Linked DNA regions of Anatilimnocola floriformis. The protein of the gene in region 1 interacts with the protein of each later gene in a pairwise test. Links are inferred from orthologs where the notes say so. Each region holds a gene or a part of one and is shown on either strand. Other genes may lie near its edges.

What was found.
Region 2: the proteins of aceE (region 1) and nth interact in binary tests that used the Escherichia coli proteins (3 or more experiments, as listed by UniProt). The link is inferred for Anatilimnocola floriformis from one-to-one orthologs.

What each region holds. Positions count from the first base shown.
Region 1 is NZ_JAMLFW010000001.1:283,072-292,495, forward strand. What follows is about bases 2,970-6,283. They hold aceE (pyruvate dehydrogenase (acetyl-transferring), homodimeric type), read left to right. Parts: upstream 2,970-3,353; coding sequence 3,354-6,083; downstream 6,084-6,283. Other genes in these bases: M9Q49_RS01125 (2-oxo acid dehydrogenase subunit E2), read left to right, coding at 6,234-6,283. In the rest of the region: M9Q49_RS01100 (S41 family peptidase), read left to right, coding at 1-132; M9Q49_RS01105 (DNA-methyltransferase), read left to right, coding at 175-1,062; M9Q49_RS01110 (hypothetical protein), read right to left, coding at 1,065-1,796; M9Q49_RS01115 (tRNA dihydrouridine synthase), read right to left, coding at 1,806-2,864; more of M9Q49_RS01125, read left to right, coding at 6,284-7,598; M9Q49_RS01130 (CPBP family intramembrane glutamic endopeptidase), read right to left, coding at 7,602-7,982; M9Q49_RS01135 (hypothetical protein), read right to left, coding at 7,961-8,215; M9Q49_RS01140 (RING finger protein), read right to left, coding at 8,273-9,076; M9Q49_RS35690 (RING finger protein), read right to left, coding at 9,078-9,424. UniProt on the Escherichia coli protein: Component of the pyruvate dehydrogenase (PDH) complex, that catalyzes the overall conversion of pyruvate to acetyl-CoA and CO(2).
Region 2 is NZ_JAMLFW010000001.1:5,782,054-5,791,000, reverse strand. What follows is about bases 3,297-6,133. They hold nth (endonuclease III), read right to left. Parts: upstream 5,136-6,133; coding sequence 4,458-5,135; downstream 3,297-4,457. Other genes in these bases: M9Q49_RS22990 (3-oxoacyl-ACP synthase III family protein), read left to right, coding at 5,303-6,133; M9Q49_RS23000 (hypothetical protein), read left to right, coding at 3,568-4,446; arfB (alternative ribosome rescue aminoacyl-tRNA hydrolase ArfB), read left to right, coding at 3,297-3,514. Outside these bases: M9Q49_RS23015 (SufS family cysteine desulfurase), read left to right, coding at 1-842; M9Q49_RS23010 (hypothetical protein), read left to right, coding at 1,161-2,930; more of arfB, read left to right, coding at 3,092-3,296; more of M9Q49_RS22990, read left to right, coding at 6,134-6,307; M9Q49_RS22985 (RraA family protein), read left to right, coding at 6,352-7,014; M9Q49_RS22980 (TlpA family protein disulfide reductase), read right to left, coding at 7,085-8,191; M9Q49_RS22975 (OB-fold putative lipoprotein), read left to right, coding at 8,805-8,947. UniProt on the Escherichia coli protein: DNA repair enzyme that has both DNA N-glycosylase activity and AP-lyase activity. The DNA N-glycosylase activity releases various damaged pyrimidines from DNA by cleaving the N-glycosidic bond, leaving an AP (apurinic/apyrimidinic) site.

The DNA.
Region 1 (9,424 bases):
GAAAAGCCGCCGGCGATTCCGGTTCCCGAAGCGGATCCCGATGAGATCAATCCCGCGGATGTCGCGAAGCCGATCCCGGTCGATCCGCAGTTGAAGCGCGCAGTGGAATTCTTGCTCGTAAAAAAGAGTTAGAATCTGCACTAATCATCCGAGCAGCAACTTTGCAGCATCACTATGTCGACCGTTCGTTCCGCGAAACGCACTGCGAAGCCCGTAGTTGCGCCCAACTCGATCCATTGCGGCGATGCGCTGCAGATCCTGCGAACCTGGCCGGCCGAGCGAATCGATACGGTGGTTACCAGCCCGCCCTACTATCAGCAGCGTGATTACCACGGCAAAGCCGAGCAGGTCGGTCAGGAAGATTCACCGGCTGAGTACGTCACGCGGCTGCAAAATATTTTTGGCGAAGTGCGCCGCTGTTTGAAATCAACGGGCTCGCTCTGGCTGGTAATCGGCGATAAGTACGACCGCGACGGCGCGCAGTTGGGATTGCCGTGGCGAGTGGCGCTGGCGCTCGTCGATGAAGGCTGGAAGCTGCGGAGCGACTGTATCTGGCACAAGCCGAACGCGATGCCCTCGAGCACGAAGACGCGGCCGACGACCGATCACGAATACATTTTCTTTCTCACCAAATCGGCTGACTATTTTTACAACGCCGACGCCATTCGCGAGCCGCACGTCACCTTCAGTGAAAACAGCAAAATGAAAGGTGGCCGCAACCACTTCGGCAAGCGCGGCGGCACGCCTGAAGCGGGTAAAAACGGCGGCGATACTAACCTGCACAACGGCAGGTGGGATCAGGCCTTTCATCCGCTCGGCAGAAACAAGCGGACCGTGTGGTCGATTCCGCTGTCGAAGTTCCGCGGCGCTCACTTCGCGGTTTTTCCGGAGAAGCTCGTGCAAACCTGCCTGCTCGCCAGTTGTCCGCCGAAAGGACTCGTGCTCGATCCCTTCCTCGGCAGCGGCACCACGGCAGTCGTGGCGCAGCAACTGGGGCATTCGTATCTGGGGATCGATGTGGCAGCGGAGTATTGCGAGATTGCTCGCGACAGAGTCACTTGAAATCACTTCAAGCGAATCCCCTCGCCTAGCCACTGATTCATGTTCTCTTGACACTTCTTCGCGGCCGCACCTGATTTGTCATCACCAAATCGGGCTTGCAACTGGTCGCCGAGATCGTTCACTTTGGCCAGCGCGGCCTCGAATTCAGCCTGCACCGCTTTGCTGGCTGGTTTGAATTTCTTCCAGCGGCGGTGGTCTTCGTCAAACTGCGCATCCCATGCTTTGAATACGAGGTTGTATTGATGGTTCTCAGCGTCTTCATCGTAGGCCGCCAAGTCCTCGGGCAGTGGCTCGCGACGGCCGAAGTTCGGAATGGGCGAACGAATACCCGTCCAGGCCATTTCCCGATGCGGTGAGAAGCGGATCACCACCAAGCCTGGTTGCCATTCTGCACACCAGTAGAGCTCCTGCTCGAACAGAACGTAGCTGAACCGAGCGAGAGTTCGCAAAATGATCACCGGCCCGGTCATGTACTCTTCGTCGCTCAAGGGTCGCAAGGTCGGGATGACTCGATCACACAGATAAGAGGCGTCGGCAGTTGCCAATGGCGCGGCGTGCATTACTTCTTTCCCGTTATCTTCGTCATCGGCAACGAAGATAAGATATTGCACGGCTACTCGCTTGTTGACCTTCGTTTGTACAGCCTTTTTGTTTGGAACTAGCGGGCTTTTTTTCGCGGCACGCTTAGTGGCCTTCTTGGCGACATTTTTCCGCGGCGTCTTTTTCTTGGCCATATTTATTCCTTAGGCACACTCTGTCGTCGAACGATGCACAGCAGGATCGGGATAGCAGCCCGGCAGATCTTCGGCGTACCACTTTTGCAGCACGCCGTCCCATTCGGACAGATCTTTGATGCGCGCGAACGATTCGCGGACGAGCAGATGCTGCGGATGCGAAGCCGCGAACTTGATGCCGAACTTGCGCATCTGCGGGCCGCAGCGCTCCGCGCCGTAGAGTTCCTGGGCCAGGAGAAAATGCTCGCGGAGAACATCGCGCTGTTCATAGAGCGATGGCGGCGGCGGCAACGGTTGGCCGGCAGCGAGGGCTCGGCATTGTGAGAAAATCCACGGGTTGCCGATGCAGCCGCGGGCGATCGTCACGCCGTCGACGCTGGTGGTGCGAATCATGTTCAGGCAATCTTCAGCTGTAAAGAGATCGCCGCTGCCGATGATCGTGCGCGTCGGGTACTGCTTCTTCACTTCGGTGAGAAACTCCCAGCGACTGGGGCCGACGTAGCGCTGCTTCACGGTGCGGCCATGCACGGTGATGGCGTCGATGCCCATCTGCCACGCGCCTTCCATGATCGTGAAAAAGTTGTCGCGGCTTTCCTGCGTGTCGTCGAGGCCGCGGCGCATTTTGATCGTGACAGGAATATTCGCGGGAACCGATTCGCGCGTGCGCCGAACAATTTCGAGCGCGACCGACGGCTGACTGAGATGAAATCCGCCGCGACAACGGCCGAGGACTTTTTTCACCGGACAACCGAAGTTGATATCGATCACATCGAAGCCCGCCGCGGCTAATCGGGCGGCCCCTTGGGCGAATTGCTCCGGCTCGGCCCCCATCAACTGTCCAGCGACGGGGCGTTCTTCATCGGTCAGGTAGAGAAAGTGTTTGTTGCGAGCCCGGTCTTTGAACGTGACCAGAAACTGATCGAGCAACACTTCGCAGAGCGTGTACGACGCCCCATGCCGCCGCGCGATCAGCCGCATCGGCCAATCGCTGTATCCCGACAGGGCGGCCTGGACAAATGGCGAGCCGATTTGCAGGTGACCAATGCGAAGCTGAGGGAGGGGCGACATGGCGAGCAAAGTTCCAACAACGGGGCGAATCTCTCCCCCGCATCCTACCGCAGGGCGGCAAATTCGTCGCGGCAGGGCTGAATCCGGAGTTCCCGCCACGCGAGGCAAATCGCTAGCAACTGGCGTAATTTCGGGTGCCGCGGCGGCGGATCGCCAGGATTACTATCTCGTAAGCTATTTAGCGGAAATGAGTTGCGCAGTCGCTTGGCCTTGCCGCCGTAGGTGGGCTCTGCGAGGTTCCACCCCAAATCCTGCACTTGCCGCCGAACCCCCCAGACTGCCGCCGACGCCTTTACCCCGTCGCGATTTCGGCAAACAATACGGTTGGCGGTTTTTGCGGATTGCGCAAAGTTTTGCTGACACTACGTAGTTTTAGGATGGACTGCCGAAGATCGGTCTGCCGAAAAGCTGAAGTGACATTTCAGGAAAAGAAATCGCCTTGCTGCTGCAGGCTCGCAGCCGGGCCGAGATTGAGAAAGAGAGTTGCTAATGTCAGACGTACAAGACATTCCTGTTGATGATGCTGCCGCAGGCACTCACAACCAATCGCCGGTGCAGGATCTCGATCCCGCCGAAACTCAGGAATGGCTTGATTCGCTGAACTACGTTCTGCAAAGCAAAGGCGGCGAGCGGGTGAAATACCTGCTGTCGGTCCTCGAAGAGCGAGCCCGCGAGCAAGGGGTCGATCTGCCTATCGATCTCGACACTCCTTATATCAATACGATTCCCGCCTCGGCCCAGCCGCGGTATCCCGGCAATCGCGAAATCGAACGCCGCATCAAGAGCATCGTCCGCTGGAATGCGATGGCGATGGTCGTGAAGGCGAACAAGAACTTCGACGGCGTGGGTGGGCACATCTCCACGTTTGCGTCGAGCGCGACCTTGTACGAAGTGGCCTTCAACCACTTCTTCAAAGGCCGTGGCGAAGATGGCTACAGCAGTGACCAGATTTATTTTCAGGGGCACGCTTCGCCGGGCATGTACTCGCGGGCCTTCCTCGAAGGCCGTTTGAGCGAAGAGAATCTGAATCACTTCCGCCGCGAGTTGCGCGAGACGCCCGGGTTGTCGTCGTATCCACATCCGTGGTTGATGCCGGAGTTCTGGGAATTCCCCACGGTGTCGATGGGCCTCGGCCCGATCATGTCGATCTATCAAGCCCGCTTCAACTATTACCTGCAAGATCGCGGCATCAAGCCGATCAACGGTCGCAAGGTGTGGGCCTTCCTCGGTGACGGCGAATGCGACGAACCCGAGTCGCTCGGCGCGATCACGCTGGCCGGCCGCGAAAAGCTCGAAAATCTGGTCTTCGTCATCAACTGCAATCTGCAACGGCTCGATGGTCCGGTGCGCGGCAACGGCAAGATCATTCAAGAGCTCGAAGGGCTGTTCCGTGGCGCCGGCTGGAATGTGATCAAAGTCGTCTGGGGCGAAGACTGGGATCCGCTACTGGAAAAAGATGAATCGGGCTTGCTCGCGAAACGAATGGCAGAGGTAGTCGACGGTCAGTATCAAAAGTACGTCGTCATGCCGGGCTCGTACACGCGTGAGCACTTCTTCGGCAAGTATCCCGAGTTGCTCAAGCTGGTCGAGAACTACTCCGACGAAAAGCTCGCCAAGCTCCGCCGCGGCGGTCACGATCCGGAGAAGGTTTACGCGGCCTACAAAGCGGCCATGGACTGCAAAGGCAAGCCGACCGTCATTCTCGCGAAGACGATCAAGGGCTATGGTCTCGGCGAAGCGGGCGAAGGCCGCAACGTCGCGCACAACAACAAGAAGATGAACGAAGCGGAGTTGCTCGAGTTCCGCACGCGGTTTGGCATTCCGATTTCGGATGCGGAAGTGGCCAAGACGCCGTTCTACAAGCCGCCAGAAGATTCTCAGGAAATGCGTTATCTGCGCGAACGTCGCGCAGCGCTCGGCGGCAGCGTGCCGAGCCGGCCGAAGGTCGCGCCGACGATTCAAACACCGCAGTTCTCGGATTCCACGTTCAACGAGTTCAAAGTCGGCACCGGCGACAAGGAAGCCTCGACCACGATGGCCTTCGTGTCGTTGCTCCGCAAGCTGGTCCGCGACAAGCAGATCGGCAAGTATGTCGTGCCGATTGTTCCCGATGAATCGCGGACGTTCGGCATGGAAGGCATGTTCAACGAGATCGGCATCTACTCGCACGTCGGTCAGCTGTACGAGCCGGTCGATTCGGGCATTCTCGCCAAATACAAAGAGGCGACGAACGGCCAGATTCTGGAAGAAGGAATCACCGAAGCGGGCTCGATCAGCAGCTTCTGCGCGGCGGGCACTGCCTATGCTTCGCATGGCGTGAACATGATTCCGTTCTACATCTACTACTCGATGTTCGGCTTCCAGCGCGTCGGCGATTCGATCTGGTGCGCTCAGGACATGCGGGCCAAGGGCTTCTTGCTCGGCGGCACTGCGGGTCGCACGACGCTCAATGGCGAAGGCCTGCAGCATCAAGATGGTCACAGCTTGCTGAACGCGATCGCATTCCCGAACGTGCGGGCCTACGACCCGGCGTACAACTACGAGATCGCGGCGATCATTCTCGACGGCATGCGGCGGATGTATCAGGACGGCGAGACGGCCATCTATTACCTGATGGTCGGCAACGAGAACTACGCGCATCCGCCGATGCCGGAAGGTGTCGAAGACGGCATCATTCGCGGCATGTACAAGTTCAAGACCAAGGAAGTGCCGGGCGCCAAGCTTAAGGTGAACCTCTTCGGCGGTGGCGCTATCCTTCGTCATGTGCTGAAGGCGCAGGACCTCCTCGCCGAGAAGTACGGCATTAGCAGCAACGTGTGGAGCGTCACCAGCTACACGCAGTTGCGGCGCGATGCTCACTCCTGCGAGCATTGGAACATGCTGCATCCCGATCAGCCGCGGCGGACTTCGTATGTCGAAGAAGTTCTCGCGCCGGAAAAGGGAAGCCTGTTCGTCGCTGCGTCGGATTATGTCCGGGCAGTGCAAGAACAGATCGCCGCTTGGATTCCTGGCGATTACTACGCCCTCGGCACCGACGGCATGGGCCGCAGCGAAACCCGAGAAGCCCTGCGTCGGCACTTCGAGGTCGATGCCGAATGCGTCACCCTCGCCACGCTGTATCGCTTGGGCCTCCGCGGCGACCTCGACAAGAGCGTGGCGGCTCAAGCCATTAAGGACCTCGGGATCAACCCCGAGAAGATCGATCCGTACTTTGCGTAAGTAGGGATGAAGGGTTGAAGCGAGGAAGGGATGAAACTCCTCGCATTACTCCCTCGCCCCGGTACGCCGGGGAGAGGGTTGGGGTGAGGGGCCTGAGCCGCACCAAGACTTAGCTAATCAATCGAATCGAAGAATAGAAGCGAAACAATCATGGCCATCGAAGTCAAACTCCCCAATCTCGGCGAAGGTGTGGAATCGGGAGATATCGTTGACATCCTCGTCAGCGAGGGAGACACCATCGCCAAGGATCAGGCGATCATCGATATCGAAACCGGCAAAGCGACCATGCAAGTGCCGAGTGATTTCGCCGGCAAGGTCGTGAAGGTACACATCAAGAAGGGCCAAACCGTGAAGAACGGTGCGGTCCTGCTCACGCTCGAAGGCGCCGCCGCTGGTGCCTCAGCCGCGCCAGCCAAGCCGGCTCCTGCTGCTGAAGCGCCGAAGGCTGCTCCGGCGCCAGCCAAGCCAGCGCCGCAACCTGCCGCTCCGGCTCCCCAGCCAGCCGCGGCGAAACCAGCGCCCGTTGCTCCTGCTCCCGTGAAGGCCGTTCCAGCGCCGCAGCCGGTTGCTCAAGCGCCGGTCGCCACCATCGCTCCCGCCGAAGAAGCAGCTGAGTATGGCGATGTCGCCGCGGGGCCGGCTGTTCGTCGCTTTGCTCGCGAAGTGGGCGTCGATCTGTCGCGCGTCACCGGCAGTGGTCCGGGCGGTCGCATTTCGCGCGAAGATGTTCTCGCCGTGGTCCGCGCTCAAAGCCAAGGCGTGGGTGTGAACAGTAGCAAGACTGACGCCGGCTCGAGCGCTCGCGACAACTACGGGCCGATCCATGTCGAGAAGATGACCAAGATCCGCAAGGTCATCGCGGCCCAGATGCACAAGTCGTGGACGACTTGCCCGCGGGTTACCAATTTCGACGATGCCGACGTGACCGAGCTGGAAAAGATCCGCGTCAGCAGCAAGGACGACTACGCTCGCAAGGGAATCAAGCTCACGAGCCTGCCGTTCGTGGTGAAGGCCGTCGCCATGGCCCTCAAGTCGCATCCCACGATCAACGCTTCGATCGACGAAGATGGCGAGCACATCATCTTCAAGGACTACGTCAACGTCGGCATCGCGGTCGACACTGACCGGGGCCTGATGGTCCCCAGCCTGCGTCATCCCGACACCATGTCGATTCCCGATGTCGCGCGGGCCCTGGGAACAATCAGCGAGAACGTCCGCGACGGCAAGATTACGGCTGCCGACATGCAGGGGAGCACGTTCACCATCAGCAACCTCGGCGCGATCGGCGGTACTTACAGCACGCCGATCATCAACGTGCCGGAAGTAGCCATCCTGCTGGTTGGTCGGGCTCGCAAGATGCCGGTCGTCGTCAACGACGAAATCGTCATCCGCTTGATGATGCCGCTGAGCATTTCGTACGATCATCGCCTCGTCGACGGCGGCGCTGCGGCGCGGTTCCTCAACGACGTGATCGATTATCTGAAGAGCCCCAGCCGGTTGCTGCTCGCTCCGTAGCGTTTACGCTTCGCCATCGTGCAGCAAGTACGCCAGCGCGATGAAGTCGTACAGCGCGTGCGCGATGATCGCCGGCAGCAAACTGCCGCTGACGAGCATCAGCAGCCCAAAGTAAGCGCCGGCGAGTGTCGCCAGCGCGAAGTAAGTGTTGCTCAGATAGTGGCACAATCCGAACAAGACCGACGCGATCAATAAGCTGCCGACCAGTGCGAACGAGTTCGGCAGCAGCGCGGCCAGGCCCGCTTGAATCAAGCCGCGGAAGAGCACCTCTTCGCCAATTCCCGCCGCGAGCGCAACGATGAGGAGTTGCCACAGGGCGGCGCCTCGCAATAACTTCTGTAGCAGCTCACGGACCTGATCTTTCAGATCAGCGAGTGCCTCCATTGCTCGAAATCGACCAGCAGAATGGCCACGGCTGGTCCGGTGGCGGCAACTCCCCAAAGTACGTCGCGGCAGAGCGCGCTCGCGTCGTAATCGGTCCGCCACAGACCGTGCCACGGATCAAAACCTACCAGCCAACCAATGACCATCGCCACAGCAGCGAGTCCACCCTCGAGCACTAGCGCAAGGCTCACAAAGCGAGCCGGCGACGGATTGGCATCTTCAGCAGGGAGCACGTTGGACTCAGGCGTTCAAAAAGACGCGTGCTTTCGCGGAGCGAAAGCCGACAGTGGTTACTTGCGGAGCACGATACACCGCTTGTGGCCGCAGCCATAGACCGAGCACGAGCCGAAGTACTGCCAGCAATCGAGATGGTGCGGCGTTTTACATTTCTGGCACTGCACCACGTTTTCAGTAAGTGGATCGCCGCAGACCTGGCATTCTGTATCGTGCAAGGAAATCGTAGGCCGCACTTGCCCTTCGACGAACTCAATGCCGTCGCTCAGCGGTTTTTGAATGAGCCGGATCAGCTTGAAGCAACAGCGGGCAAATTCCGACAGCTGCAGCTCGCTGGTGAAGTGCTCGTGCTTGGTGACTCGCAGTGTGCCGCCACCTAACTGCAAGTGCAGATCGTGGTGGGGCTGCGTGCCGCAGCAGACCAGCGCCATGATCGCGTAACGAACGTCTTGACGCAGAAACTCGCGGATCTCGCGCTCGTTACTCCCTTGAATGATGAACGCCGCATCGAACTCCGGCACGCCGATCTCGATGTCCTGCATGCCGAAGTATTTGCCGATGTTCTGGGCAATTCCCTGCGGCCGCAGTTCCATCCGCAGCCGAATGTCGAACAGCGACATGGTGAGATGCGTGTAAACATCGTCGCCGTCGTTCGAATAGCTGAGAGTCGTGGGCGTGTCGCCCAGCTGAAACGTCACCTGCGGGAAATCCCAGGCCCCGCCGCGCTTGATGCGGCCCCGCCAGATTGAGGCAAAACGATTCAGGTCGCTGTTATGCGATGAATACGCGATGCCGGCGATGATCACCATGATCACGCCGATAGCGAACAGCACGACTGCAAATTCAACACCGCTCTCCATGCTATGCTCGCCTGGCTTCGGTGTAACGATGCTGCCCACAACCGTAGACCGCGCACGATTCGAAATAATTCCAGCAATCGAGATGGTGCGGCGTTTTGCAGCTCAAACAAAAGACGATCTTTCCCTCGAGCGGATGGCCACAGACCTGGCATTCGGTCTCTTGCACCCGCGGCAGCGGCGAAGACGAGACGAACTCGATCCCGGTGTTGCGCGAATAGGCGAGCGCTTCGAACACTTCGGAGAACAGGGTGATGAACTCGTTCAGCTCACCCACGCTCTGAAAACCACGATGCTTTGTCACCCGCAGCACGCCGCCGGAAATCGTCAGGTGCAGATCGTTTGAGACCA
Region 2 (8,947 bases), 5.5 Mb from region 1 along the record:
CCTGGCAGCAGATCGCGGCCCGCACCGGCGCGGTGATTCGCTGGATTCCCCTCGGCAGCGATTTTCAACTCGATCTCACTGCGGCGGAGAAGCTGTTCACGCCGCGGACGAAGATCGTCGCGGTAACGGCCATTTCGAATGTACTGGGAACGATGAATCCGCTCCGCGCGATCATCGCCCGCGCCCACGCTGTCGGCGCGGTGGTGCTGGTCGATGCGGCGCAAGCGGCGCCGCATGAAGTGCTCGATGTGCAGACGCTCGACTGCGACTTCCTCGCCTGCAGCGGTCACAAGATGCTCGGGCCGACGGGCATCGGTGTGCTTTACGGCAAGGAGCAGTTGCTGAACGCGATGCCGCCGTTCCTCGGCGGTGGCAGTATGATCGATCGGGTCACCCTCAACGGTTTTACTCCCGCGCCGCTGCCGCACAAGTTCGAAGCCGGCACGCCGCCGATTGTACAAGCCATCGGCCTGGGTGCGGCGATCGAGTACCTGCAAAAGATCGGCCTGCACAGCATCCGCGAACACGAGTTGCAACTGACTCGCTACGCGCACGAGCTGCTCGCGCCGATTCCTGGTTTGCGAATTTTGGGGCCGGCGCCAGAAGAGAAAGGTGGCTTGGTTACGTTCGAACTTGCCGGCGTGCATCCCGACGATTTGTCGCGACTGCTTGATGTGCAAGGGATTGCTGTTCGCGCGGGACATCACTGCGCGATGCCTCTGCACGAGCGCCTCGGCGTGTCGCACTCCTGCCGCGCGAGTTTCTATCTCTACAACACGCTCGAAGAAGTCGAGAGCCTGGCTCGCGAACTGACAGCGATTCAAAGACGCTTTGCGCGCTAACCGATCTGCGTGGCGTGATGGACTGGCTGCCAGAAGAGCGCGTTGCTTGATTACCGCACGCGGCCGAATGGCGACATTCTCGCCATTTCTTGAGCTTCCGTTATCTTTGGCTCAAGATCCGGACGCAATAAGTGCTGTTTATTAGCTGGTTTAGCGACATTCCAACTCTTTTCGATCAGAATAAGAGCTAGCGGCATGACGTTCGCAAATTAGTTTCCACGCGAACAAGAGCCCGACATTATGCAGGCTCACCTCGCGCGGCGGGCAAGTAGTAATTGCCTGACGACAAGTTTCTGGTTCGTCAGAAAGGGTTTTGAAATGAAGACTTATTGGCACATAGCAGCAGCAATGTTGCTGGCCGTCGTAATACCGCTGGAAGCGTCGGCCCAACGAGGTGGTGGTGGAGGCGGCGGTGGCGGTGGACGAGGTGGTGGCGGCGGAGGAGGATTCGGCGGCGGTGGGGGCGGTGGTGCTCGCGCCGGCGGCGGAGGCTTTAGTGGCGGCGGTGCCGCACGAGTAAGCGGTGGCGGTGGCGGAGGTGTGCGAGTCGGCGGCGGTGCTGCTGCTCCAGCACACGTGAGCGCTGCTCCACGAGCCAGCGCAACTGTTGCACCTCGTGTAAACGCAGGTGTCGGTGCATCGGCTGCTCCGCGGGCTGCCGCGACAGTTGCTCCTCGTGCAAATGTCACCGCAGCTCCACGAGCGGCGGCAACTGTTGCTCCGGGTGCCAATGCTGCAGTCACGCCTAGAATCAGTTCGAATGTCCCCGGTGCTGCAGTTCGCAGCAATGTGGGCGCCAATACGGCTGCGAACGTTCGGGCCAATGTTCCTGGCGTCGGCGCAGCTGCTGCGGTGCGACCAGGTGTTGGTGCGAACGTAGGTGCTGATACACGTGCTGCGTTGCGTCCGGTTGCACCTGGTGTGAATGCGAACACGGGTATCCGCGCTGGTGCGAATGTAGCCGGCAACGACATTCGGGCGAATGTAAATTCAGCTTTGAATGCGAATCGAATCAACTCGCCGATCCGCAGCAACATTCTGCCTGGAGTGAATGCTGGTACGAATGCCGCGGTGCGGGCTAATGTTCCGGGCGCTGCTCGCGTCGGTGTTGACGGCCGGACTCAAGTGAATAACTTCCTCAACGGTCAGGCGGGCGTGAATGCACGGGTTGGAAACAACCTGGCTGGTGCCAACCTCGCCGCGCGGAATGGTTTTCGGCCGTCTTGGTACAACAACGGCATTTATAACAACAGCCGTTTGAACTCAAACCTCGGCGGCATCATCGGTGCCTCGATCGGCCTCGGTGGTTACAACTATCTGGGCGCTCACGTCGGCCGCGGCAACTACTGGGGTGGTTACCACAACGGCGTGAATCGCTGGTGGGGTAACAACAACTATCCGTACTTCGGCAATCGCTGGTGGTCGGGTCGCTATGTGTATCGCCCCTACGGTTACTTCAACTACATCGGTTACCGCCCCTGGGGTTACTGGTGGGGCAACCCGGGTTGGGGTGGCGTGAATGGCTTCTATAGCGGTTACGGCTGGAACTCGCCTTACTACTACGACTACGGCTCGGGCGGCAATGTTGTCTATCGCGACAATAACGTCTACGTCGACGGTACGCAGGTTGGTACGGCCGAGGAATATGCTCAGTCGGCTGCGGCTCTGGCCGCGATCGACCCAAGCCAAGTCCCCAGCCAGAACGCCGAAGAATGGCTCGCCCTCGGTACCTTCGCGGTAGTCGAGACGGCTGATCCTGGCGAGACCGACAAGATCGAGCCTTCGCGGTTCATCCAGTTGGCCGTCGATAAGAAGGGTTTCGTGACTGGTACCTTCTTCAACAAGAAGACCGATGAGACACACTCTTTGAGCGGCAAGATCGATCAGAAGACGCAGCGTATGGCCTTCTCGATCGATGACAACAAGGACATCGTGTTTGAGACGGGTATCTACAACCTGACTCAAGATCAAACGCCGGTGCTGGTCCACCTGGGACCGGAAAAGACGCAGACGTTCGTGTTCGTGCGGCTTGAAAAGCCGGCCGACAATACGGACGCTGCCCGTGGTAAGGTCGATCAGCTCCCGTAGTTGATCGGCAAATAACGAGTGCCTTCTGCCCCGCGGCGTTGTGGGTTCGCCGCGGGGCTTTTTTATGCGCATGCGTAATTTTGTCAGCCCGGCATCTCGCTCTGGCCCGGCAGGGGTTGTAAGGTTGCAGATAGCAAAACCTTAACCCGTGAACTCAATCCATGGCCGATCTGCAAATCAGTTCCCGCATCTTGATTCCCGATAGCGAATTCCGCTTCACCTTTGCTCGCAGCAGCGGCCCCGGCGGCCAGAACGTCAATAAGGTCAGTAGCAAAGCGACCATGCATTGGGATGCGACGCAGTCCCCCTCGCTCCCCGACGATGTGAAGCGGCGCTTTCTCGACAAGTTTGCCAGCCGGATTACCACGCAGGGCGAGATCGTGATCATCAGCCAGGAATCGCGCGATCAGCCGAAGAATATTCAGCTCTGCCTCGACAAACTTCGCGGTATGATCCTAGAGATTCTCGTCCCGCCGAAGAAACGCCGACCGACGAAACCCACGAAGGGGTCGAAGGTGCGGCGGCTGAACGAGAAGAAAAGCAAGTCACAAACAAAAGCCAACCGGCGAACGAGTTGGGATTAGAATTCGCATCCAGATCTGCCCAGATTTTTACTTTAGCCCGCGCGAGTCCTGCCATGTATCGCCTGGTCTCCAACCAATACAGTCTCTTTCAACTGCTCCTCGCGCCGCTGGCGTTGCCGGCAGGAATCGCCCTGCTGGCGTTCGCGGCTTGGGTTTCTGCGTCGCAGCCGTTCGGTGACGAAGACACCAACATGCTCGTCGGCATTCCGTGCTACGTGCTTTCGCTAGTGGCCATCTTGGCGGGTTTTACCGGCTGCTACTTTCTCTACGATGCCTACCGCAACGGCCGTGAGGTGGTCTTTGGCGACGAGCTGACGATTTACTATCCTTGGCCGCGGGGCACGCAGGTGGTTCCGTGGGACAAGGTGAAACACATCGAGGTCAAGCTCGAACAGGTCGCCATCAGCAAGCCCGTCGTCTGGGCGCCGATTCCGCTGGGGGCTCTCGTGCCCGGGTCCGAGGCCCTTCTTTCGATCACTGTTCGCGAAACGCAGATCGAGAATGTCCATGTGTATCACATCATTCACACGGCTGGTCACGTGATCACGGCGATCGCTTCTGGCTCAGAACTCGGCTATCAGCTGAAGTGGTGGTTCGGCCATAAGACCCTCAGCGAAATCATGCAGGCATTTAACGGCCAGATCACCTGGAAGAAAAACCAGCCGCACCTCGTCACGATTCACAATTTTCCCTTCCAGCCAGGAATGTTCGCACTGGTACACGAATGGCTCAGCAATCGCCCGGGCCTGGAGGAAATCGATCTCTCCGGCTCCAACGTTCGCGATGCTGACCTGCAAGAGTTCGCCGGCGAGCAGTATCGCGATCTGAAAAAAGTGACCGCGCACAAAACCCGTGTTACGCCCAAATACCTGGCGCAACTCAACGCCTTTCTGGGCCAAAAGAGTCGGCCCGGCGTGCTCAATTTCGGCTAGGCGACAACGGCTTACTCGGCGTCCTTTTTCTTCTCGCCAATCTGATCCACACCCACCTGCGGGCAGAACTTCAGCATGAGGCAGTCATTGCACAGTGGCTTGCGCGCTTTGCAAATCCGCCGGCCGTGGTGAATCAAGCGGTGCGAGAAGTTGATCCATTCCTGCTTCGGCACGATCGGCATGAGTTCAGTTTCGATCTTTACGGCGTCCTGCTTGTCGGTCAAGCCGAGGCGATTGGTCAGCCGCGTGACGTGGGTGTCGACGACAATTCCCGAGGGAATGCCGAAAGAGGTGCCGAGCACGACATTGGCCGTCTTCCGGCCGACACCGGGAAGTTCCACCAGTTCGGCGAGCGACTGCGGCACTTCGCCGCCGTGATCATCCACAAGCTTCTGGCAGCAGCCTTTGATGTTCTTGGCTTTCATGCGGTAGAAGCCGGCGCTTTGGATGATTTTTTCCAGATCCTTCACCGGCAGATCGACAATGGCTTGTGGCGTGGGGCACTGGGCGAAGAGGTCCTTGGTGACGATGTTTACCCGCTCGTCGGTGCACTGGGCCGAAAGGATGGTGGCAATCAGCAGTTGGAACGGGCTATCGTGGATCAGCGCACATTCGGCGTCGGGGTAACCCAGGGCGAGGGCTTTGACGACTTTGCTGGCTTGGACTTTGGTTTGAGCGACGGCTGGCATGGAGAGTTCCGGTGGTAGGATGCGACTGGGGATTAAGGATAGCGGAGTGGGCCGATGTGCGGGCTCTCCCAATTGACCCAAGTTTCCGCCACCGCTAAGGTTGAGTGATTCGGCAGGGCGGTCGCGCCGGTCGCCATAAGGATCGAAGCAACGGGAAAACAGCGATCGTGAAGTACGCAGCGGTAGGACCCATCGCCATTCATCTCCCCGAGCGGGTCGAGACGAATGCCCAATTAAAAGAGCTGTTTCCCGGCTGGGATCTCGACACGATTTACGAGAAGACCGGCATCGCTGCCCGGCACATTGCCGCGCCCGATGAGTGTGCCTCCGACTTGGCCGTGAAGGCTTGTCAGAAGCTATTTGCCGAACACCACATCGATCCGCAGTCGATCGATTTCATTCTGCTCTGCACACAAACTCCCGACTATCCGCTGCCGACGACGGCTTGCTTGTTACAACATCGCTTGGGCCTCCGCACCAACGTCGGCGCGCTCGATTTCAACCTCGGTTGTTCCGGCTTTGTGTATGGTCTGTCGCTGGCCGATGGCCTGATCCGCGGCGGTTCGGTGAAGCGGGTGCTGCTGATCACGGCTGAGACCTACAGCAAATACATTCACGAAGCCGATCGCAGTTTGCGAACAATCTTTGGTGATGGCGCTGCGGCGACGCTGATCGAAGCAGCCGATGAGCCGTCTCTCACCGCATTTCAGTTTGGCACCGATGGCACGGGGGCCGATACGCTGCTTGTGACCAAGGGTGGCAATCGCGCCGAAGACGCTGCGATCAAACCGCGGCATCGGCATCGCTGGCAGAGCGCGCTCTACATGGACGGGCCGAGCCTGATCAACTTCACGGTGACGGCCGTGCCGCAGTTGATCGATGACACCTGCCGTGCCGCGAACCTGACGAGCGATGCCATCGACCTGTTCCTCTTTCACCAAGCCACGCGCAAGATGCTCGATCAGCTGCGCGAACGGCTGGGCCTCAGTGAAGAACGAATGCCGATGGCGCTCGAGCATTGCGGCAACACCGTGTCGTCGACGCTGCCGATCTTGATCGACGATCTCCGCCGTAAGGGAAAACTCAACCGCCAGATGCGCAACATGCTCATCGGCTTCGGCGTGGGCTGGAGTTGGGCGGGCTGCGTGTGGCAGGATCGCTGGCGGCGGTAGTTCCTGAGGCGAGCGACGAGAGGCGGGAGACGAGGGAAGACAAAATGCCTGCCGATGAATCGATTTCGCTCGCGCAGATGCGGGCTGTCTTTTATTCTGCCGTGGTTTGCGATGCCCTCGATGCGCTGGGCTACCCGCACCAATCGCCACGAGTGCCGCTCTCGCCGCTGACGACGACTGGCGTGTTAATTGGCCGTTGCAAGACAACCCTCTGGGCCGACATGGCTCATCCGGATCCGAGTCCCTACGAACTCGAGCTCCAAGCCGTCGACACTTGTCAGCCGGACGATGTGATCATCGCTGCGGCTGGCGGAACGTTTCGCTCAGGTCTGTGGGGCGAACTACTCTCGACCGCTGCTCGGCGAACCGGTTGTGTCGGCGCAATCGTCGATGGCGCTGTCCGCGACCGAGCGAAGATGACTCAGATGGGCTTTCCGATCTGGGCCCGTGGCACGAGTCTTTACGACAGCAAAGATCGCAATCGCGTGATCGACATCGACGTGCCGGTTGAAATCGATGGCGTGCGGTTTGTGCCTGGCGATCTCGTCGTCGCCGATATCGATGGCGTGGTGGTTATCCCGCGCGCCGTCGAAGCAGAAGTTGTCCGTCACGCCTGGAACAAAGTCCACGACGAAAACATCGTCCGCCAAGCCATCGCCGACGGAATGACGGCGACAGCGGCGTTTAAGAAGTATGGAGTGCTGTAAGAGCAGAGGCGAGAGACGGGAGACGAGGGAAAGGCAAATGCCTTGTATTCCCCGCCTCCTATCCTGCTTCTTACTTCTTCAGTCCGGCCTGGTACTTCTTCAGTTTCTCCACCATCGTCTTGTCCTTTTCCCGCGGCGTGCCTTTGGCGAGAGCGATGGCCTTTTCCTGAGTCGCCGCGGCTTCCTTGGCATTACCGCTGAGGAAGAGAGCGAACGCGTGAGTCTCGTTGGCGACCGAGCGGTTGGCGTCGTCGACACCTTTGAAAGTGGTCATCGTTTTGACGAGTTGCGAAGTGGCAGTCACGGCGAACTTGGCGGCGGGGGCTTCGAGCTCGGTGACCGGTTTGTCGTCGTCGTCGGTGAGCACCGACATGGCGAGACCAAACGGAATGTTCGGGTCTTCCTTGCCGAACTTCTCCAGCAACTTGTTGCCATAGGCGTAAGCGTCGGCTTCCTTTTCTTGCGCGATAAGAGCGCTGAACTTCACCATGCCGTACTTCTGTTCGAGCGCTGGGGCCTTGGCAAAACCTTCGTCGAGCAGCTTGATGGCTTCGGTGTACTTTTCGGCGTCGATTAGCTTATCAACGGCTTCGGTGAGATTCGCTTCGATCTTGGCGGCTTCGATTTCGGCTTTGAATTCCTTGGCCGCGGCAGCGAGATCCCATTTGCCGGCGATGACCTTTTCGAGCGGTTCTTCGAGTTTCATCGGATGGCCAACCCAAGCGAGCTTGCCGGCGCCATCGACGATCATCGAGCAAGGGATGCCCATCTGATAGCTGGCGTCGAGCCAGGTCTGAGCCATCACGCCGTTGTCCCCGTCGCCGTCGGGCTTATCGATGGCGACGCGATAGTTCATCTTGTCGCCCATCTTTTTGACGAACGCCTTCACCTCGTCATCGGCCCGCTCCATCACATCGACGCCGATGAAAGTAACCGCTTTGTGCTTGGCTTGCAGTTCGCTGACGTGCGGAATGGCTTTGATGCACGGGCCGCACCAGGTGGCCCAGAACTCGACAACGTAAACCTTCCCCTTGGCGAATTCCTTCACCGGTTCGCCTTTGACGAACTCTTTCACGGCGAGTGGCGGAGCAGCGTCGCCGACAAGGACTTCAGCGGCGGGGAGTTGCCACGCGCTGAACAACAACAGTGAAACAGCGGCGACCAACGAGCGAAACATACAGAGCCTCCGTGAATAGCATTTTGGTTAGGTTGCTAGTAAGCCCCAATCATATCGGGATTGTGCGACCTGGGGAGAGCGTGGCCGATCGACGGCGGGGTTCGCCGGAATCGGTGATTTTTCCGATCGCAGGCACCCACCTTTCGGGGCATTGAGATATAACAGGTTATGCGATTCTCAAAATGTTTCGTAAGTTGTTTTTTGTGAAGGCTTTAATGTTCATTTCGATCGTAAATTCGTCGTTGGAATATCGCACTTTATAATAGTCAATTCGGGTGGTTGTCAAGTTGCTTGAGCAGTCGCCTTTTGGAGCATGATTACCTATGGCGACACATTGAAATTCGGAGGATCCCCCAAACTTAGAGACACACGCGCGTTGCCAACTTTGGTCTGGCCGAAATCGGCATGGTAACGATTCACGCTGGTGCTGATTTCGGGAGGGCGAGGCGCCTCGCCCTCCCGCCGTTTATTCGGCATCCACGGCAAGCAGGTTTCTCCTGGGAACACCTGGACGATTGCGCTCGTAGACGCTTGACGCTGCAATTTCAGCCTCTGATAATCACCACCCATTCAGAGTAGAGGGGACTACGTGGCTATCAAGAGGTATGTAGCGATGTCGCAAGTAGGCGTGCGAAACCTATTGTTGTTGGCTGGGCTGGGCGTAGCGCTCGCCGTGGGTTGCGGCAAATCAAAGCCTGCTCCCGTGAATCCGCCACCGGCAATGCCGACAAACGGTCCGGAGCCGGGCGTTGCCAG